DNA from 3 places in the Streptomyces sp. NPDC051217 genome. Region 3 is predicted to be linked to each of the others. Evidence: riboswitches for the same ligand, from Rfam matches in the RefSeq annotation. Region 3 holds a riboswitch; each other region holds the start of a gene.
The links. Region 3 has a riboswitch for thiamine pyrophosphate ahead of thiO (glycine oxidase ThiO). Riboswitches for the same ligand answer to the same signal wherever they lie in the genome.
Positions count from the first base shown of each region.

Region 1 (7,171 bases), on a different contig from region 3:
GCCGAGGTGCCCGAAGCCCTGGCCCGGCTCTCGGCCTGACCCGCGGGGTACGGGCGGACGACGCCTCGTCAGTCCGCCCCGTTGTCGCCTGTTGGAGACGCACGCTCCTCGGCATCGGCATCGGCATCGGCATCGGCCGAGTCCGGTTCCCTGTCGTCGTCCAGGACCACCACGTCCTCGGCCGCGAAGGAGACCCCGACCGTCGCGCCCTCGTCCGGCACCTCGCGGGGGCCACACTCCGCCTCCACCTCCGGCCCGTCGGTGGGCCGCAGCAGGACTGCGACGTGACTGCCGCGGAAGGTGCGCGCCCCGACGGTGCAGCGCAGTCCGTCCTCAGGAGGGCCGAGCCGTACCCCAGCGGGACGTACCAGCAGCGTGCGGAGGCCCTGGGGCGAGCCGGCGGGCACCGGGATCTTGCCCCAGGGCGTGTCGGCGGCGTCGCCGTGCACCGTGGCGGTCACGACGTTGTCGAATCCCAGGAAACGCGCCACGAACGCTGAGGCAGGGCGCTGCCAGACCTCCACCGGTGTGCCGCTCTGGGCGACGCGTCCGTCGCGCATCACCACGACCCGATCGGCGAGCGCGAAAGCCTCGCCCTGGTCGTGTGTGACGGCGAGAACCGTCGTACCCAACTGCGCGAACAAGCCGCGCAGTTCCACGACCAGGCGTTCGCGCAGACTCCGGTCGAGCTGGCCGAGCGGTTCGTCGAGCATGAGCAGCCGGGGGCGCGGGGCGAGCGCCCGTGCCAGTGCCACACGCTGCTGCTCGCCGCCGGACAGCGCGGCGACGGCGCGGCGCTGGGCGCCAGGCAGGCCGACGAGGTCGAGCAACTCGGCGACACGTCGCTGCTGTTGACCGCGCGGCTCGCCGCGCATGCGCAGTCCGAAGGCGACGTTGCCGCCGACGTCGCGCTGCGGGAAGAGCTGGTGATCCTGGAACATCAGTCCGACGCCCCGTCGGTGCACCGGAACCCCCACCTGGTCGGTGCCCTCCAGCAACACGCGCCCCGTATTCGGCGGTTGAAGGCCGGCGACGACGCGCAGCAAGGTGGACTTACCACTGCCGCTCGGCCCGAGGACGCAGACGATCTCGTGCGCCGCGATCTCAAGATCCACCGCATCGAGCGCCGTACGGTGCCCGAAGCGCACCGTCACGTCCTCAAGAGTGAGCAGGGCCATCAGAACTCTCCGGAACGATCGGTACGGATACGTTCGAGCACCAGCAGCGACACCGCGCACACCACCATCAGCACCGTACTCAGCGCCATCGCCTGCCCGTAGTTGAGATCACCGGGCCGCCCCAGCAGCCGCGCGACGGCCACCGGCAACGTCGGCCGGTCCGGTCGCGCGATGAAGACCGTGGCACCGAATTCACCGAGCGAGACAGCGAAGGCGAATCCGGCGGCCACCAGCACCGCCCGCCGCACCATCGGCAGATCGACCTCCCGCCACGCACGCAGCGGCGACGCCCCCAGAACGGCCGCGGCCTCGCGCAACCGCCCGTCCACGGCTCGCAGGACGGGAAGCATGATCCGTACGACGAAGGGGACCCCCACCAACGCCTGGGCGAGCGGCACCAGAATCCACGACGCCCGCAGATCCAGCGGCGGCTTGTCGAGCGTGATCAGGAACCCGAAACCGACAGTGACCGCGGAGACGCCCAGCGGGAGCATCAGCAGCGCGTCGAAGCCCCGTACGAGGCGCCCCGCTCGCCGGGTGAGCGCCGCCGCGGCCAGCCCGCCCACGACCAGGGCGATGACGGTGGCCGTGAGGGCGTAGCGCAGCGAGTTCCAGACCGCTTCCAGCGGCGGTACGAGGAATGTGCCGCCGCTCGCCTCCACCGAACGCAGCGCCCGGTAGTAGTCGAAGCCGTACCCGGCGGGGCCGTCGAGCGACCGCTCGATCAGCACGCCGAGAGGCAGCAGGATCAGAAGGAGGACGGTGCCGAGCACGCCGGCGAGCAGCGCCCACTGGCCGACTCCCCGCGGCCTGCGCACCGTCTGCGCGGGATCGACCAGTTTCAGGGTGGTCTCCCGCCTCCGTACGGTCCAGGCGTGCAGGGCCAGAATCGCGCCGACGGCGGCGAACTGCACCATCGTCAGAACGGCGGCGGTGGGCAGATCGAGCAGCTGCGCGGTCTGCCGGTAGATCTCCACCTCCAGGGTGGAGTAGGCCGGACCGCCCAGGATCTGGACGATGCCGAAGGAAGTGAAGGTGAAGAGGAACACCATCAGCGCCGCGGCGGCGACGGCGGGGCCCAGTGCGGGCAGCGTGATCCGCCACCATGCCACGAGCCGCCCGGCACCGAGCACCCGCGCGGCCTCCTCCTGACGGGGATCCAGCTGCGCCCAGAGGCCGCCCACGGTGCGGACGACCACCGCGTAGTTGAAGAACACATGCGCGAGGAGGATCGCCCACACCGTCGTGTCCGCCCGCACGCCCCACAGTTCGTCGAGCAGCCCGCCGCGCCCCAGCAGCGCGAGGAACGCCGTACCGACAACAACGGTCGGCAGGACGAACGGCACCGTCACGACGGCGCGCAGAAGCTGTTTGCCGGGGAACTCGAAGCGCGCGAAGACGTACGCACCGGGAAGCGCGATCAGCAGGGTGAGCGCGGTGGAGACCGCGGCCTGCCACGTCGTGAACCAGAGCACCTGCCCGATGTCGGGCCGGCCCAGCACGTCGCCGAACCTGCCCCAGTGCCAGGAGCCGTCCGCCTTCAGCCCCCGGCCGACGATCGCGACGACGGGGTAGGCGAAGAAGACCGCGAAGAACGCGACGGGCACGGCCATGAGGCAGAGCCGTACGGCGCTCCCCCGGCGCCGCGCGGCACGCACCGCGGCGCCGGCGTCCCGGCCCCGTCCTCGGCCCGGCCGCCGAGCTGACTTCCCGACTACCGGCCCCGTAGCCGTACGCGTGCTCCGCTCGCCCTTCCGGGCGGCGTCCGCGCCTACTTGACGACGAGTGAGGACCACGACTGGATCCACTCGTCACGGTTCTTGGCTATCTTCTCCGGGTCCATGGTCTGCGGCATATCGACGACGGCGCCGTGGTCGGTGAAGAGCGCCGGCAGCTTCGCACCGTCGACGACCGGATTCACGAACATGTTGAGCGGCATGTCCTCCTGGAAGGTCTTGCTCACCAGGAAGTCCAGCAGTGCCTTGCCGCCCCCCTCGTTCTTCGCCCCCTGGAGCAGACCGGCGAACTCGATCTGGCGGAAGCAGGTCCCCGTGGCGACGCCGGTCGGCGCCTCCTGGGGCTGCGGTTCGGCGTACAGGACCTCGACGGGCGGGCTCGACGCGTACGAGACGACGAGCGGGCGCTCCGCCTTCGCCTTCTTGCCGCCGGCCGAGCCGGAGAAGTCCTCGTTGTAGGCCTGCTCCCAGCTGTCGACGACCTGGACGCCGTTGGCCTTGAGCTGCTTCCAGTAGTCCTGCCAGCCGTCGTCCCCGTACGCGGCGACGGTACCGAGGAGGAAGCCGAGCCCCGGTGAGGACTGCCCGGCGTTCTCGACGACGAGAAGGTTCTTGTAGGCGGGCTTCGTCAGGTCGGCGAAGGACTCCGGCGGCGCCAGCTTCTTGTCCGTGAAGTACTTCTTGTCGTAGTTGACGCAGATGTCGCCGGTGTCGACAGGGGTGACACGGTGCTCGGCGTCGTCGAGCCGCACGTCGGCGCGGACCTGGTCGAGACCCTTCGCCTCGTACGGCGTGAACAGGCCGTTGTCGAGAGCGCGCGAGAGGAGCGTGTTGTCGACGCCGAAGAAGACATCGCCCTGTGGGGAACCCTTCGTGAGGATCTCCTTGTTGAGCGCCTCGCCGGCCTCGCCGCTCTTCAGCACCTTGACGGTGTAGCCCGTCTGCTCGGTGAACTCCTTCAGTACGGAGTCCGAGGCCGCGAAAGAGTCGTGGGCGACGAGCGTCACGCTCTTGGACTTCGCCCCGTCCGACGACCCGGCGTCCTCGGACCCGCCGCCGCACGCGGCGAGCGCGGAGACTCCCAGCGCCGCGGCGACGGCGCCGACCGCCATCTTCTTCGTGGTACGCAACTGAATTCCTCCTGGGGTGTCCAGGAGAAGACGCGGCCCTGCCCCGCACCGGCGGACCGGAACAGGGCAGGGCGCAACAGCATGAGTGATGACCGAACTTCCTACCCAGAATGACCTGGGCGAGGTTCAGAGGGTCTGCGATCGTGAGGCTCTTCCCGAGCCTCTGCCGCACTCTCAGCGCTGTGGCGCTCCCCTGTCGGAATATGTAATTCGTTCGAACCCCAGAGTACATGGACCTCAACGGGGCCCCTACGCCGCACTCAGCGCTCCGTCGCCGCCAGCTGACCGCATGCCCCGTCGATCTCCTGGCCGCGGGTGTCGCGCACCGTTACGGGCACCCCGTGGGACGCGACGGCCTCGACAAAGGCCTTCTCGTCCTCGGGGCGGGAGGCCGTCCACTTGGACCCGGGCGTCGGGTTGAGCGGGATCAGATTGACGTGTACCCGCTTCCCTTTGAGCAGCCGCCCCAGCAGATCGCCCCGCCACGCCTGGTCGTTGATGTCGCGGATCATGGCGTACTCGACGGAGATGCGGCGGCCCGACTTCTCCGCGTACTCCCAGGCTGCGTCGAGCACCTCCCGCACCTTCCAACGGGTGTTGACCGGCACGAGGGTGTCGCGCAGTTCATCGTCGGGCGCGTGCAGCGAGACGGCGAGGCGGCACTTGAAGCCCTCGTCGGCGAAGCGCAGCATCGCGGGCACCAGGCCCACCGTCGAAACGGTGATGCCCCGTTGCGAGAGACCGATGCCGTCCGGCTCGGGGTCGGTCAGCCGGCGGATCGCCCCGACGACGCGGCGGTAGTTGGCGAGTGGTTCGCCCATACCCATGAAGACGATGTTGGACAGCCGGGCGGGCCCGCCGGGGACCTCGCCGTCGCGCAGCGCGCGCATGCCGTCCACGATCTGGTGCACGATCTCCGCCGTGGACAGGTTGCGGTCGAGGCCCGCCTGCCCCGTCGCGCAGAACGGGCAGTTCATGCCGCAGCCCGCCTGCGAGGAGATGCACATGGTGACCCGGTCCGGGTAACGCATCAGGACGGACTCGACCAGCGTGCCGTCGTGCAGCCGCCACAGCGTCTTACGGGTGGTGTCGTCGTCGCAGGAGATATGCCGCACCACGGACATCAGGTCGGGCAGCAGCTCCGTGGCGAACTTCTGGCGCGCGGCGGCCGGGATGTCCGTCCACTCGGCGGGGTCGTTCGCGAACCGCGCGAAGTAGTGCTGCGACAACTGCTTGGCACGGAACGCCTTCTCACCGAGCGCCGCGACGGCCTCGCGACGTTCTTCCGGCGTGAGGTCGGCGAGGTGCCTCGGCGGCTTCTTGGCGCCACGGGGCGCGACGAACGTGAGCTCTCCGGGATTGGGCGGTGCCATGAGCTGTTTTCTCCTCGGTACGACGAGGCCGGTGTTCCCCGCCGGCTGCGGGAGAGACGTGGGCACACTGCCGGTGCCAGGAGACCTCATGTGACGGGCTCCGCGACCGCGGAGCGCAGTAAGGCCCGCCGTCCAGGACGGCGGGCCTTACCAGGGTAACCGGTAGGGATACGACTCAGCCCGAGCCGACGAAGACCACCAACAGCAGCCACACCACCGGGGCCGTCGGCAGAAGCGAGTCGAGGCGGTCCATGATGCCGCCGTGACCGGGCAGCAGCGTGCCCATGTCCTTGATCCCGAGGTCCCGCTTGATCATCGACTCGCCCAGGTCCCCGAGCGTGGCACTGGCGGCCACGGCGAGACCGAGCAGCAGCCCCTGCCACCAGGTGCCGTCCTCGATGAGGAACTGCATGCACAGCGCACCGGCCGCCATGGCGAACCCCACGGCGCCCAACAGGCCCTCGCGGGTCTTGCCGGGGCTGATGCGCGGCGCCAGCTTGTGGCTTCCGAAGCGCCAGCCGATCGCGTACGCACCGGTGTCGCTGACGATGGTCAGAACCAGGAACGTCAGCACGCGCTGCGCGCCGTCGTCCGCCTTGAGCATCATCGCGACGAAGGTCGCCAGGAAGGGCACGTAGAACGCCGCGAAAACGCCCGCGGTCACGTCCTTGAGATAGCCCTCGGGCGGCTCCGTCATGCGCCAGGCGAGCACGGCGAGCGCGGTGAGCGCCGTGGCGACCCAGGCGCCTTCCGCGCCCCGTACGTACCCGGCGACCACCATCGCCGCGCCACCGACCGCGAGCGGAACGAGGGGCGCCTTGATGGCCTTCTTCTCGTCGAGCCGGGAGGTCAACTCCCACAGCCCGACGACGACGGCGACCACTATGACGCCGATGAAGACGGCCTTCACGATGAAGAGGGACGCCACGATCACCGCGCCGAGTCCCACACCGACACCTATGGCCGCCCTGAGGTCACGGCCTGCCCGCTTCTTCGGCGGGGGTGGCGGAGGGGCGGACATGGGCTCCTGCGGCGTTTCGTCACGGAACAGGGGGCCGCCCGGCCGAGCAGCCCCCCGGTCGTCATCCTGGAACCCGCCGCTCGCGGGTACGTCGGGCACGATGGGCATGGGCCGAGTCTGCTGTGCGTCAAGCTCATCGTATGCGGGACCCGCCGGGGCAGCCCCCTGGTCAGGCGGTCCCCAGTAACCGGCAGTCGGCGGGGCCCCCCAGGAAGAGTCGTTCATCAGACCTCGAGCAGCTCGGCTTCCTTGTGCTTGAGCAGCTCGTCAACCTGGGCGACATACTTCGCCGTGGTGTCGTCGAGCTCTTTCTCCGCGCGGCGGCCTTCGTCCTCGCCGACCTCGCCGTCCTTGATCAGCTTGTCGATCGTCTCCTTGGCCTTGCGGCGCACGGAGCGGATCGAGATCTTGGAGTCCTCCGCCTTGGTCTTGGCGACCTTGATGTACTCCTTGCGGCGGTCCTGCGTAAGCTCGGGGAACACCACGCGGATGATGTTTCCGTCGTTGCTGGGGTTCACTCCGAGGTCGGAGTCGCGGATGGCCTGCTCGATGTTGCGCAGCGCGCTCTTGTCGAACGGGGTCACCACGGCCATGCGCGGCTCGGGCACCGAGAACGAGGCCAGCTGGTTGATCGGGGTCAGGGCACCGTAGTAGTCCGCCACGATCTTGTTGAACATCGCCGGGTGCGCACGACCGGTGCGGATCGCGGCGAAGTCCTCCTTGGCGACCAGGA
Region 1 covers NZ_JBITEV010000009.1:274,690-281,860, reverse strand. Annotated here, with positions in the region: gene ACIBBB_RS21910 (LOG family protein) at 1-39, shown strand, start outside; gene ACIBBB_RS21905 (ABC transporter ATP-binding protein) at 69-1,178, opposite strand; gene ACIBBB_RS21900 (ABC transporter permease) at 1,178-2,791, opposite strand; gene ACIBBB_RS21895 (thiamine ABC transporter substrate binding subunit) at 2,950-4,044, opposite strand; TPP riboswitch at 4,125-4,249, opposite strand; gene rlmN (23S rRNA (adenine(2503)-C(2))-methyltransferase RlmN) at 4,305-5,417, opposite strand; gene ACIBBB_RS21885 (phosphatidate cytidylyltransferase) at 5,593-6,663, opposite strand; gene frr (ribosome recycling factor) at 6,663-7,171, opposite strand, start outside.
Region 1: it holds a riboswitch for thiamine pyrophosphate, as region 3 does, so the genes downstream of both, ACIBBB_RS21895 (thiamine ABC transporter substrate binding subunit) here and thiO (glycine oxidase ThiO) in region 3, are expected to answer to the same signal.

Region 2 (7,171 bases), on a different contig from region 3:
AGCTTGTCGAGGCAGCGGGCCTGCACGAGCGAGTGCCGTGCCTCCTCCGCGCCCCAGCTCAGCGCCCAGGACGAGAAGCTGGTCTCGCCCTCCCACTCGCGCAGGAAGTTGTGCGCGCCCGGCAGGGTGCCGAACTCGATGATCGCCGCCTCGGTGAGGAAGTCGACCTCCTCGGCACTCATCAGCTCGGGGTTGAGCTTGTCGAGGTCCAGCTCACGCCAGTCCCAGCGGGTCGTCTCGAACCAGTCGAAGATCTTGTTCCACGTCATGTCGAGGTAGAAGTCGGTGTACAGCGGGTCGAGGATCAGCGAGCCGTGGGCCCGCATGCCTATCTCGACGGTGTCGGCGAAGCCGAAGCCGTCGAAGGCCGCGGGGGCGATGATGTCCTCGACGTCGTGCACCTCGGCCCAGCCGGGTACGGCGCCGCCGGCGCCGTCGCCGACGACGTACACCCGGGTCTTGGCGAAGCCGCGCATACCGCGCAGGCTGCGGACCGCCGCCGGTGCCGAGGAACCGCTGCCTCCGATGAAGGCGACGGCCAGTTCGGTGCCCGGTTCGAGGTCGTGCAGGTAGCGCTCGAAGGTGTCGGGGGTGGACCGGTCGAGGCCGATCTCACCGAAGCGGGCCAGCGAGAGCTGCGGGCCGAGAGTGAGCGCGGGCAGACAGTCGACGAAGACGACGCGCGTCTTGCTCGTGCTCACACCGTCGGTGCCGACGGCGAGGTTGGTGCCGCTGCCCAGGTTGAGGCCTGTGTTCATGACGTTTCCTCTCGAAGGAGATGGTTACGTGCTCGCCGGCGCCCGGGATCCGCGGGCGGCAGGACGCGAGGTCATACCGAACGCGGTCGCGGCGCCGAGCATCATGAAGATCCCGATCGCGATCCAGGCGTTGACGAACGCCTCGTGGGTCGCGTCGTAGGTGAGCGGGGTGCCGAGGATCGCGACCAGCAGGCTGATCCCCAGCACGCTGCCGATCTGCCGGCTCATGTTGACCACCGCGCTGCCCGTGGAGAACCGGGCCGCCGGCAGGTCGGTCGTGGCGGTCGCGAGGATCGTGGGGAGCGCGAGGCCCACCCCGACCCCGCCGATCAGCCAGCCGGGCAGCAACTCGCTCGCGTAGTGCGGGCTCTGCCCAATGCTCGCCGCCATCAGCAGCACACCGACGGTGCACAGCAGACAGCCGGCGGCGACCATCCGGCCCGCCGGGACGCGTGCCGCGAGCTTCGCGGCGACGATCGCGGCCAGCGGGACCATCAGCGGGCCCGGGGCGATCCCGAGTCCCGTACGCAGTGCGGAGTAGTGCCAGACCTGCTGCATCCACAGGATCGCGGTGAGCAGGTTCGCGGCGAACGCCGCGCTGAAGGCGACCGCCGTCAGGTTCGACCAGACGAAGGCCCGCACCCGGAGCAGCGCCGGTTCGATCACCGGGGAGGCATGGCGCCGCGACCGGAACCAGAACACCGCGATCCCGAGGACCGCACCGGCCAGCACGGCGGACGTCCGGACCCCGGACCAGTCGTTGATCTTCACCAGGCCGAGTGCCAGCAGCGCGATCGAACCCGTCAGCAGCGCGGCTCCCGGCAGATCGGGCAGCCGGGTCATCGCCGCTTCCTTGGAGTCGGGGACGATACGGAAGGCCACGACCAGCGCGAGGACACCGATGGGGATGTTCACCAGGAAGATCCACCGCCATGACGCGCTGACGAGCAGACCGCCGAAGACCGGCCCGGCCGCCGCCGCCAGCGCGGCGCTCGCCGACCAGATCCGTACGGCACCGGCCCGGCGCTCCGGCGGGAACGCCGAGAGCAGCAGACCGAGACTGGCGGGCGTCAGCGCCGCGGCGCCGACCGCCTGGAGCACCCGGAAGAGGACGAGCTGCCACAGCGATGTCGATACGGCGCAGGCCGCGGACGCCGCGGTGAACAGGGCGACGCCGAGCAGGAATCCGGCCTTGCGGCCGTAGCGGTCGGAGAGGCGGCCCAGGGGCACCAGGAGTGCGGCGAAGACGATGGCGTAGGCGTTGAGGACCCACGAGAGGTCCGCGAGGGAGGCGCCGTCGAATTCACGGCCGATGGCGTCGAAGCCGACGTTGACGATGAAGAGATCGAGCCCGGCCATGAAGGCGGCCAACGACAGGATCCCGAGCAGGAGTCCGGAGTGCGGCGGCAGTGCCGAGGCCGGTGCCTGCGCTGATGCCGGTGACTTCGCCGGTGGGACGGGGTTCGGTGTCGAGTCGGGTGTCGCTTGTCCGGTGCCGGCTTCTGTGGCCATGCAGGTCTGTCCCTCGGAACGCTGGGGATGTCGGTGATGCGCTCTGCCGCCTGCCGTCTACAGGACTCATCCGATACGTTCGCCACTGCCCGGTACAAGGGATTCCGGCCCATCCCCACCTTTCGCGGCCTCAACCACCACTTTGGTGGGAGTCCCGGCTACGACCTACGGAGCCGGAGCACCGAGTTCCGCGGGCCCCGGACATACGGAGACACGGAGACACGGATGCCCCCGACCGGTCTTCCGGTCGGGGGCATCCGTCGTCAGGCGCCGCCGGTCACTCCGCCAGCGGCAGATAGACCCGGTTGCCGCTCGCCGCGAACTCCTTCGACTTGGCCGCCATGCCCGCCTCGATCTCGTCCTGCGAACCTCCGTGGTCGCGCCTGATGTCGTGCGAGATCCGCATCGAACAGAACTTGGGTCCGCACATCGAGCAGAAGTGCGCGGTCTTCGCCGGCTCGGCGGGCAGCGTCTCGTCGTGGAACTCCCTTGCCGTGTCCGGGTCGAGCGCCAGATTGAACTGGTCCTCCCAGCGGAACTCGAACCGCGCGTCCGACAGCGCGTCGTCCCACTCCTGCGCCCCCGGATGCCCCTTGGCCAGATCCGCCGCGTGCGCCGCGATCTTGTACGTGATGACACCGGTCTTCACGTCGTCGCGGTTGGGCAGGCCCAGGTGCTCCTTGGGGGTCACGTAGCAGAGCATCGCCGTACCCCACCAGGCGATCATCGCCGCGCCGATGCCGGAGGTGATGTGGTCGTACGCCGGGGCGACGTCCGTCGTCAGCGGGCCGAGCGTGTAGAACGGCGCCTCCTCGCAGATCTCCTGCTGGAGGTCGATGTTCTCCTTGATCTTGTGCATCGGGACATGGCCCGGACCCTCGATCATGGTCTGTACGTTGTGCCGCTTGGCGATGGTGTTCAGCTCGCCCAGCGTCCGCAACTCGGCGAACTGGGCCTCGTCGTTGGCGTCGGCGATCGACCCGGGGCGCAGCCCGTCGCCGAGGGAGTACGTCACGTCGTACGAGGCGAGGATGGAGCACAGCTCCTCGAAGTTCTCGTAAAGGAACGACTCCTTGTGGTGCGCCAGGCACCAGGCCGCCATGATCGAGCCGCCGCGCGAGACGATGCCGGTCTTGCGGCGGGCCGTCAGCGGCACGTACCGCAGCAGCACGCCCGCGTGGACGGTCATGTAGTCGACGCCCTGCTCGGCCTGTTCGACGACCGTGTCCTTGTAGATCTCCCAGGTCAGCTCCTCGGCCTTGCCGTCGACCTTCTCCAGCGCCTGGTAGAGCGGCACGGTGCCGATGGGGACGGGGGAGTTGCGCAGCACCCACTCGCGGGTGGTGTGGATGTTGCGGCCGGTGGAGAGGTCCATGACCGTGTCGGCGCCCCACTTGGTGGCCCAGGTCATCTTGTCCACCTCCTCCTCGATGGAGGAAGTGACCGCGGAGTTGCCGATGTTGGCGTTGACCTTCACGAGGAACCGCTTGCCGATGATCATCGGTTCGATCTCGGGATGGTTGACGTTGGCCGGCAGTACGGCGCGGCCGGCCGCGATCTCGTCCCGTACGACCTCGGGCGCGACGTTCTCCCTGATGGCGACGTACTCCATCTCCGGGGTGATGTCGCCGCGCCGGGCGTACGCGAGCTGGGTCACCGCCTGCCCGTCGCGGCCCCGGCGCGGCTGGCGCGGGCGGCCGGGGAAGACCGCGTCGAGATTGCGGAGTCCACCGCGCGGCGAGGTGTGCTTGAGCCCGTCGTCCTCGGGGCGGACGGGGCGGCCCGCGTACTCCTCGGTGTCGCCCCGGCCGATGATCCAGTTCTCCCGGAGCGGTGCGAGCCCGCGCCGTACGTCGGTTTCGACGGTGGGGTCGGTGTACGGCCCCGACGTGTCGTACAGCGTCACGTCGTCGCCGTTGGTGAGATGCACCTGACGGACCGGCACCCGGAGATCGGGGCGTGAGCCCTCGACGTATCCCTTGTGCCAGCCGATGGCCCTGGAGCCCTCCGAGGGCTCCGAGCCCTCGGAGCCGTTGGAGGCAGACGTGCGTGTGTCCTGAACGGTCATATGAGACCTACTCCCTACGCCGGCATTACCCGGTAACAGGTTCGGCGGTCGACGCAGCTCAGGGATCCGGGGAGACCCCGGAACTCCACAGTCAGCGTCCTCTCAGCCCGGTGCTCCGAGCTCCCGCGTGTGTAAAGGCACCACCACGCTAACGCGCTATCGGGCGTGCTGAACAGAGGGCCTACACCGTTCTTGCGATGATCGGTCGGTGACCCCATCCCCGCAGACACCCGATCCGCACGGCCACTCGCACAGTCATGGGCCGGCCGCGCCGGTCTCCAGACACCTGCGCAAGGTCATCGCCGCGGTGCTGATTCCCTTCGCGACGGCCGTCGTTGTCGGTCTGATCGTGCTCTGGCCCGGCGGCACCCCGGCCCACGAACGCACCGGTGTCGGCTTCGACCGGCAGACCCAGCAGGGCCAGGTGGTGAAGATCGAGCAGGTCGACTGCAGTGACGTGAACGCCGCTCAAGTCCCGTCGACGGGCGATACGTCGACGCCGCAGGGGCGGGAGGCGGAGCGCGCGCAGAACGGGGACTGCGAGAAGGCGACGGTGGAGGTGAAGAGCGGCAAGGACAAGGGGCGCAGGTTCGTCGAGGTCGTCCAGCCGGACGCGCCGCGGCAGTTTCACGTGAATCAGGACGTCGTGGTGGCCTACGCGCCGGACGCGCCGAAGGATCTCCAGTACTCGGTCACGGACGTGGACCGCACGGTGCCGATGGCGCTGCTGGCCGGGATCTTCGCGCTCGCGGTGATCGTGGTGGGGCGGCTGCGCGGGCTGATGGCACTGGTCGCGCTCGTCATCTCGTTCGCCGTACTGACGCTCTTCATCCTGCCGGCGATTCTCCAGGGCTCGAACCCGCTCATCGTGGCGGTCGTCGGCGCGAGCGCGATCATGCTGATCGCGCTGTATCTGTGCCACGGCCTCACGGCCCGTACGTCCGTCGCCGTGCTCGGCACCCTGATCTCCCTGCTGCTGATCGGGCTGCTGGGCTCGCTGTTCATCGGCTGGGCGAGCCTGACGGGCAACACGGACGACAACACCGGGCTGATCCACGGGCTGTTCCCGGAGATCGACATGAGCGGTCTGCTGCTGGCCGGCGTGATCATCGGATCGCTGGGTGTGCTGGACGATGTGACGGTCACCCAGACGTCGGCGGTGTGGGAGCTGCGTCAGGCGGACCCCGACATGGGGCCCCGCGCGCTCTACCGTGCGGGTATCCGGATCGGACGCGACCACATCGCGTCGGTGGTCAACACGCTCGTACTGGCCTACGCGGGCGCGGCGCTGCCGCTGCTGCTGCTCTTCTCGATCGCGGAGTCGAGCGTGGGGACGGTGGCCAACAGCGAGCTGGTGGCCGAGGAGATCGTACGGACCCTGGTGGGGTCGATCGGTCTGGTCGCGTCGGTCCCGGTGACCACGGCACTGGCGGCGCTGGTGGTCTCGGCCGACCGGCCGGGATCGTCGGCGCCGCGCGGTGGTGGCCGCGGTGGACGGCGCCGCAAGGCGTAGCCGCGACGGCGCCCGCGGGGGCGGCGCTCAGCCCGCGTTCTCCTCGGCGAGGATGCGGCCGAGCGTCTCCTCCAGGTCGGTCTCGAAGTCCCCGAGCGCCATCTCCTGGCCGAGCGGGACCAGCCGGTCCGTACGGTCGAGGAAGGCCACCAGCGGCGGGGCGCTGGCCCGGAACAGCGCGTGCTCCGCGCCGACCTGGAGCCTGATGTGGACGTCGGAGAGCTCTTCGGGCTCGGTCGGCGAGATGTACACGTCGCCGTCGCCGCTGGGCTCGTTGATGCCGTCGATCAGCAGCTCACGGCCGAAGGCCCAGGTGACCGGGGCGTCGCCGGGCAGATGGAACGTCATCCGCACCGCGTAGGGGTCCGTCGTCTCGTAACGGAGTTCCACCGGAATTCGGAATGAGAGCTCTTCGGAGACAAGGAAACTCATCAGGACTTCGGCCTGAACCAACTCGCGCATCATGTACCCCGCAGTGGAAGACGGAAAGTTACGGAGAGTAAGAAATTCAGAGAGATTTCGGGGGTTTCAGGGGTGAAACGTCCGGTATTGATGCCCCTTGATCCTCTTCTTAATCGTCCAGCACGCTGTAACGGATCACAAGGAGTGATATTTCAGATACTGATAGAGAATTCCAGCGAGCCGATCATGCTTCCGATCTCTTTGCATAGCAGTTCGACAGCGGGAAGCAGTCTTTCCTCCTGATGCAGCGGCACGGACGTCGCGAGGGTCGCGACCGTCGCCCCTGCCCTGATCGGTACGGCGGCGCAGACCTGGCCGAGCGCGTACTCCTGGCGCTCCAGCACCGGTCCCGTACGCCTCATGGCGCCGAGGCGCGCGAGCAGTGTGCGCCGGTCGGCGACGGAGTAGGGGGTGAGCGGGCCCACGGGATACCGGTCCAGATGGTCCCGGCGGGCCTCCTCGTCGAGCTGGCTCAGCAGACACTGGCCGATCGCGTGCGCGTGCGCGGTCTCGCGGAAGGCGGCCCACTCGGCGACGGCGGGCGCCGCGGGGCTGTCGGCCACCGCGACGATCTCGATCTCGCCCTCGCGGTAGATCGCGAAGTACACCGGCGCCCCGATCAGATCGCGGCAGTGCTCCATCGACTCGACCATGGTGCGCCGGGCCCGGCCGGCCCCCGAGACCTCGCCGTTCACCAGGCGGTCCACCGCGTCACCGAGAAAGAACACGCCCTTCTCCCGGCGCAGATATCCCTCGTGGGTCAGGGTGCGCAGCAGGTGATAGGCGGTGGGGAGGGGAAGACCGGCCTCCCGGGCCAGCTGTTTCGCCGGGGCGCCGCTCGGATGGGAGCCGGCCGAC
Region 2 covers NZ_JBITEV010000013.1:165,047-172,217, reverse strand. Annotated here, with positions in the region: gene ACIBBB_RS26785 (ferritin-like domain-containing protein) at 1-758, opposite strand, end outside; gene ACIBBB_RS26780 (MFS transporter) at 783-2,270, opposite strand; gene thiC (phosphomethylpyrimidine synthase ThiC) at 2,548-4,338, opposite strand; TPP riboswitch at 4,333-4,475, opposite strand; gene ACIBBB_RS26770 (YibE/F family protein) at 4,547-5,851, shown strand; gene ACIBBB_RS26765 (SsgA family sporulation/cell division regulator) at 5,879-6,313, opposite strand; gene ACIBBB_RS26760 (IclR family transcriptional regulator) at 6,466-7,171, opposite strand, start outside.
Region 2: it holds a riboswitch for thiamine pyrophosphate, as region 3 does, so the genes downstream of both, thiC (phosphomethylpyrimidine synthase ThiC) here and thiO (glycine oxidase ThiO) in region 3, are expected to answer to the same signal.

Region 3 (7,171 bases):
GTGCCAAGGGCCATACCCGAAGGCTATCGAGGCCGCGGCGATCACCCAACCAGAGCAGGGCGATTTGTCCAATTGACACCATCCCTGTCCATCCCTCGGACGGTGCGGACAGCGAAGATCGAGGACGGACGGGGTGCGCGCCTCCGGCGCCGGGGGTCAGGCGCTCGATGTCGGGCGCCCGGTGTCAGGCGACGCGGTCGCGAACGCGCTTGGCGAGACCGGCCGCCGCCATGGCCGGATCGTCCGCCTCCGTCACGGCCCTGACGACCACGACCCGGCGGGCCCCGGCGTCCAGCACCTCGTCGAGGTTGCCCGCGTCGACCCCGCCGATCGCGAACCACGGGCGCCGGGTGGCCAGCGATGCCGCGTACCGCACGAGGTCGAGCCCCGGCGCGTGCCGGCCGGGCTTGGTGGGGGTGGGCCAGCAGGGACCCGTACAGAAGTAGTCCACGCCGGGCTCACCGGCCGCCGCCATCGCCTCGGCCTCGGAGTGCGTGGAGCGGCCGATCAGCAGGTCCGTACCGAGGATGGCGCGGGCGGCGGACACGGGCAGGTCGCCCTGGCCCAGGTGCAGCACGTCGGAGCCGATGGCGTGCGCCACGTCGGCCCGGTCGTTCACGGCGAGGAGCTTGCCGTGACGCCGGCAGGCGTCGGCGAAGACCTGGAGGTGGTCCAGCTCCTCGGCCGCCTCCATGCCCTTGTCACGCAGCTGCACGATGTCCACACCGGAGGTGAGGACGGCTTCCAGGAACTCGGGGAGATCCCCCTGCCGCTTCCGCGCGTCCGTGCACAGATAGAGCCGGGCGTCGGACAGCAGATCGAGTGCGCTGGGCGCTGCGGGCATGCGGGTCTCCCCCGTCGGATCGGTGTCCTCGGACGGCCCAGATCGGCGTCCCCGGACGGCCGTGCTCGGATCAATGTCTGGCGGATCAATGTCTGTCGGATCGGTTCTCTGGGCCGGCCGTACGCGGGGCGGAGCGCCCCGCCCCGCGTACGGCCGGTGGTGGTGTCGTCAGACGGCGAGCGCCTGAGCGCGGCGCTTCACCTCCGTACCGCGATTCTCGCTGAGGGCCTGCGCGGGCGTGCCCGGCAGGGACGGGTCGGGAGTGAAGAGCCACTCAAGCATCTCTTCGTCGGTGAAGCTGTCGTCCCTCAGGAGCGTCAAGGTCCCGGCGAGGCCCTTGACGACCTTGTTGCCGTCGATGAAGGCGGCCGGCACCTGAAGCGCGCGGTTCTCCCCGCGGCGCACGGCGATCAGCGTGCCTTCCTTCACCAGCTGACGCACACGCGTCACCTCGATATCCAGCATCTCGGCGATATCGGGCAGGTGAAGCCAGGCAGGGACGAGAGCATCGATCTTTGCGTCAATCTCAGTCACAGGACAAGCCTGCCATCCCGGACTGACAGTCGGAAGCCGAGCCGGGCACCGAACGGGTCGCCGGGCACCGCGTCGGCCGGGGGACGACAGCGCGGGGGCGGGATCGGCAGAGGTCAGAGAACGGTCGATTTCAGCGGTACGGCGGGGTCGGCCGCCCACTCGGTGTCGATCCGCGCGCCCGACGCGACGAGCTTGCGGCCCTGCGCCAGATCACGCGGCCGGCCGACGGTCATCAGCGCCACCAGCGCCCCCTCGCGCAGCCACAGGACCGACCAGGCGGCGGTCGCCGGGTCGCCGCGCCACAGCAGCGTGTCGGCCCGCGCGTGGTGGCCCGCGTACTGCACGAAGCGGCCGAACTGTTCGGACCAGAAGTACGGCACGGGGTCGTACGGCTCGTGGGCCTCCCCCACGATGTCGGCGGCGACCGTGCGCGGCCCCTGGAGCGCGTTGTCCCAGTGGTGCACCAGCAGCCGCTCGCCGTAGCGGGCCGAGGGGAAAGAGGCGCAGTCCCCGACCGCGTACACGTCGGCCCGTGAGGTACGCAGCCGGTCATCGGCGGTGACGGCACCCTCGGGGCCGGTCACGATGCCGGAACCCGCCAGCCAGCCCGTGGCGGGTCTGGCGCCGATGCCCACGACGACCGCGTCCGCCGCCAGTTCGCGGCCGTCGGCGAGGAACACCGTGCCGGGCCGGACGCCCGCCACGCGCGCGTTGGTGAGGAGTTCCGCGCCGCTCTCCGCGTACCAGTCCTCCATCGGAGTGGCGACCTCGGCCGGCAGTGCGCCGGCGAGCGGACGGTCCGCGGCCTCCACGACGGTGACCGCGCAGTCGGCCTCCCTGGCGGCGGTGGTGAACTCGGCGCCGATCCAGCCCGCGCCGACCACGACGATCTGGTTCCCGCGGTCCAGGATGGGGCGCAGCCGCGCGGCGTCGTCCAGGGTGCGCAGCAGATGGACACCGGGCACGTCCTTCGCGCCGGGGAGCGTGACCGGTTCGGCGCCGGTGGCGAGGACCAGTACGTCGTACGGGACCGGCCCCGCCTCCGTGTCCACCTCGTGGTCCTCGGGGCGCACGCCGGTCACTTCGAGCCCGAGCCGCAGCTCCAGGGAGAGCGCGTCGAAGTCCACGTCGAAAGCCGAACCCTCCGCCGTCCCAAGGAGGACGGCTTTGGAGAGTGGGGGCCTGTCGTAGGGCTGGTGGGGCTCGGCTCCGACGAGGGTGACGGGGCCGCCGTACCCCAGTTCGCGCAGTGCGACGGCGGTCTGCACACCCGCCATGCCCGCGCCGACGATGACGGTGCGCCGCCCGTCCGCCTGCTTCCGCTGCTCGTTCACCTGATCACCTTAAGGACCCGGCCGGGACGACGACTCCCTTACAGGGCACGGCGACCGGGGGTTACCCTGACCCGGAAGCACTTATCGGCAGTAGCGAACAAGAGACTTCACACCTCGCGGGAGCCCGTACGCACCGGGCTGAGAGGGAGGCTGACGCGGCCTCCGACCGTACGAACCTGATCCGGGTCATGCCGGCGAAGGGAGGAGCTGGACGCCCATGCGCTCATCTCACGTTCCGTTGGGGGAATCCGGTCCGGAGCCGTCTCCGGGCAGGTCTCCGGACCCGTCCGCCGGCCCAGGTCCCCGGCACACCGACGTCCTGGTCGTCGGGGGCGGCGTCATCGGCCTCGTCACCGCCTGGCGCACGGCGCAGCGCGGGCTCCGCGTCACCGTCGTCGATCCCGAGCCGGGCGGCGGGGCCGCCCAGGTCGCCGCCGGGATGCTCGCCCCCGTCAGCGAACTCGACCACGGCGAGCAGACCCTGCTGGGACTGAACATCGCCTCGGCGCGGCTCTATCCCGACTTCGTCGCCGAGCTGGAGTCCGCCACCGGCCAGGACACCGGCTACCGCGCCTGCGGCACGCTCGCGGTCGCTCTCGACACCGACGACCGCGCGCGACTGCGTGAACTCCACGCCCTCCAAAAGAGGTCGGGTCTGGAGTCCGAATGGCTCACCGGACGCGAGTGCCGGCGGCTGGAGCCGATGCTCGCTCCGGGCGTACGCGGCGGCCTGCGGGCCGACGGCGACCACCAGATCGACCCGCGCAGGCTCGCGGCGGCCCTCGTGACGGCCTGCGAGCGGGCCGGGGTGGTCTTCCACCGGGCCTGGGCCGAGAGGCTGCGGGTGGTTCGGGACCGGGCCGCCGGAGTCACCGTCGGCGGCGGCGCCGATCTCGACGCCGAGCAGGTCGTCATCGCCGGTGGCAGCCTCAGCGGACGGCTCGCCGGAGTGCCGGACGACGTCCTGCCGCCGGTACGGCCCGTCAAGGGCCAGGTCCTGCGGCTGACGGTGCCGCGCCCGTACGCGCCGTTCCTGTCCCGGACACTGCGGGCCGAGGTCCGCGGCAGCCACATCTATCTGGTGCCCCGCGAGAACGGCGAATTGGTCGTGGGCGCCACGAGCGAGGAGCTCGGCTGGGACACGACGGTGACGGCGGGCGGGGTGTACGAACTCCTGCGCGACGCCCATGAACTGCTCCCCGGCATCACCGAACTGCCGCTCACCGAGACCCGCGCCGGGCTGCGGCCGACGTCACCGGACAATGCCCCCCTGCTCGGGCCGACCGCCCTGCCGGGCCTGCATCTGGCCACCGGGCACCACCGCAACGGGGTGCTCCTGACGCCCGTCACGGGCCAGGTGATGGCCACCGTGCTCACGACGGGCGAACTCCCCGACGACGCACGACCCTTCACACCGGACCGCTTCTCGCCCGCCTTCGCGCCCCGCCCCTCGCCGGGCCTCTCCCCCGCCGTCTGACGTAGGTCAGGAGCAGCACGCATGACAGACACCGTGAATCCGTCCGTGAATCCGTCGGTGAACCCGCACACTGATCCGTGCGTCGATCCCTCCGCCGATCCGCCCGTGAACCCCTCCGTGACCGTCTCGGTGAACGGAGAGGCCCGCGTCCTCGCCGGCCCCGTCACCCTCGACGTCCTCGTCGCGACCCTCACCCCCGCCCCGTCGGGCGTCGCCGCCGCGCTCAACGAGACCGTCGTCCCGCGCGGGCGCTGGTCGGCCACCACCCTGTCCGACGGCGACCGCGTCGAAGTCCTCACCGCTGTCCAGGGAGGCTGAACCAGATGTCCGACGACAGGCTCGTCATCGGCGGCACCGCCCTCGACTCCCGGCTCATCATGGGGACGGGCGGCGCGCCCAGCCTCGACGTACTGGAAAGGTCGCTGACCGCGTCCGGCACCGAACTCACCACCGTCGCCATGCGCCGGCTCGACCCCACCGTGCAGGGCTCAGTGCTGTCCGTGCTCGACCGCCTCGGCATCCGGGTGCTTCCGAACACGGCGGGCTGCTTCACCGCGGGCGAGGCCGTCCTCACCGCCCGGCTGGCGCGTGAGGCGCTGGGCACCGACTGGATCAAGCTCGAAGTGGTGGCCGACGAACGGACACTGCTGCCCGACCCGATCGAACTGCTCGACGCCGCCGAGACGTTGGTGGACGACGGCTTCACCGTGCTGCCGTACACCAACGACGATCCCGTGCTCGCGAGGAAGCTGGAGGACGTGGGCTGCGCGGCGATCATGCCGCTCGGCTCCCCGATCGGATCGGGTCTGGGCATCCGTAACCCGCACAACTTCCAGCTGATCACCGGCCACGCGCGCGTGCCCGTCATCCTGGACGCGGGTGCGGGCACGGCGTCGGACGCGGCGCTCGCCATGGAGCTGGGCTGCGCCGCGGTCATGCTGGCGTCGGCGGTCACACGCGCCCAGGAGCCCGTCCTGATGGCCGAGGCGATGCGGCACGCGGTCGAGGCGGGCCGGCTGGCGCACCGCGCGGGCCGCATCCCGCGCCGGCACTTCGCCGACGCCTCGTCCCCCAAGGAGGGGCTGGCGATGCTGGACCCGGAGCGGCCGGCCTTCTGACGGCGTTCTGACGGGGTCCGAGGGCGCTCTGAGGGACGGCGGCCGGAAGGCTGTCGGCCGATTGCCGCGATGTGGTGTGTGTGCTGTCACAAGACGGCTCCATTGGGGCGTCCGGCCTCACCCGGGGCTGCGGGAGTGTCGGTGGCGGCTCGTAGACTCGGGCGGGTGGATACGACAGTCAAGGACCCTCTTGTCGGGCAGGTGCTCGACGGCCGTTACCGCGTCGACGCGCGCATCGCCGTCGGCGGCATGGCCACGGTCTACCGCGCTGTCGACACCCGCCTCGACCGGGTCCTGGCCCTGAAGGTGATGCACCCGGCGCTGGCGACCGACTCCGTCTTCGTGGAGCGCTTCATCCGCGAGGCCAAGTCCGTGGCGCGGCTGGCGCACCCGAACGTGGTGGGCGTCTTCGACCAGGGCGCCGAGGGCGCGTACGTGTATCTGGCGATGGAGTACGTGGAGGGCTGCACGCTGCGGGACGTCCTGCGCGAGCGCGGCGCCCTCCAGCCGCGTGCCGCCCTCGACATCCTGGAGCCGATGCTGGCCGCGCTGGGCGCCGCGCACCGGGCCGGCTTCATCCACCGTGACATCAAGCCGGAGAACGTCCTGATAGGGGACGACGGCCGGGTGAAGGTCGCCGACTTCGGTCTCGTACGGGCCGTCGGCTCGGTCACCAACACCACCGGCACGATCCTCGGCACGGTCTCCTATCTCGCCCCGGAGCAGATCGAGTACGGCACGTCCGACACCCGGGTCGACGTGTACGCGTGCGGTGTCGTCCTGCACGAGATGCTGACCGGCGCCAAGCCGCACGGCGGGGACACCCCCGCGCAGGTGCTCTACCTCCATCTGAACGAGGACGTGCCCGCGCCGTCCGCCGCGGTGCCCGGAATGGCGGTCGAGCTGGACGAGCTGGTCGCGGCGGCCACCGCCCGTAATCCGGAGATCCGCCCCGGGGACGCGGTGGCGCTCCTCGCGAAGACCCGGGAGACGCGCGCGGCGCTCGACGACGCGCAGCTGGACGCGATGCCGCCGCAGGCCACGACGTCCACGATGAAGACCACCTCGGCCGCCGCCGGGGCCAGGGACGACACGGACGGCGCGAGCGTGGGCGCCGCCTCGGAGCCGTCCCAGGACAGCCACGACAGCGCCGACGGCGGGGCCGGGCGCTCGCGGGACGCCTCCCTCGCCTCGTACGCCCCCTCCGGCGGCGCCCCGGCCACCGGTACGGCCGATGGCCTCGGCGACGGCTCCGACGACCGTACGAGCGTGATTCCGCGCCTCGTCCGCTCCCAGGCCTCGCCCGACGGATCCGGTACGCCCGACCCGGCCGCCTCCCTGGGAGACGACCAGGTCCGCCGCACCAGCCGGCTCACGATGCCGCCGCCCGGACCGCCCGCCCCTCCGCAGCGGCCGCCCGTACGCCGCCGGGCCGGACGGAGCGCCTCAGGGCCCCGCAGGGGCGTCGTCGCGATCGTGGTGGCCGCGCTGCTGGTGCTCGGTGTGGGCGTCGGTGTCTGGTACATCAACTCCGGGCAGTTCACCCGTGTCCCCTCCGTCCTCGGCCAGACCGAGCAGGTCGCGAAGAAGCGCCTCGGCGACGCCGGTCTGGACGCGAAGGTCGAGAACGACTTCAGCGGGACGTTCGAGCGCGGCACGGTCATGCGCACCGACCCCGAGCCGCGGTCGCGGATAAGGGGCAACGGGTCGGTGACCCTCGTCATCTCACGCGGCCCGGAGATCGTGCGGGTCCCGGATCTGGCGGGCAAGTCGCTGGCCGACGCCAAGGACGCGCTGAAGGAGGCCGGGCTGGCGCCCGGCGTCATCACCCGCTCCTTCGACCAGGAGACCGACCAGGGCGACA
Region 3 covers NZ_JBITEV010000004.1:115,046-122,216, reverse strand. Annotated here, with positions in the region: gene metF (methylenetetrahydrofolate reductase [NAD(P)H]) at 1-14, opposite strand, end outside; gene thiE (thiamine phosphate synthase) at 185-844, opposite strand; gene ACIBBB_RS11870 (Rv2175c family DNA-binding protein) at 1,013-1,378, opposite strand; gene ACIBBB_RS11865 (NAD(P)/FAD-dependent oxidoreductase) at 1,492-2,655, opposite strand; TPP riboswitch at 2,819-2,933, shown strand; gene thiO (glycine oxidase ThiO) at 2,930-4,189, shown strand; gene thiS (sulfur carrier protein ThiS) at 4,295-4,507, shown strand; gene ACIBBB_RS11850 (thiazole synthase) at 4,513-5,307, shown strand; gene ACIBBB_RS11845 (PASTA domain-containing protein) at 5,473-7,171, shown strand, end outside.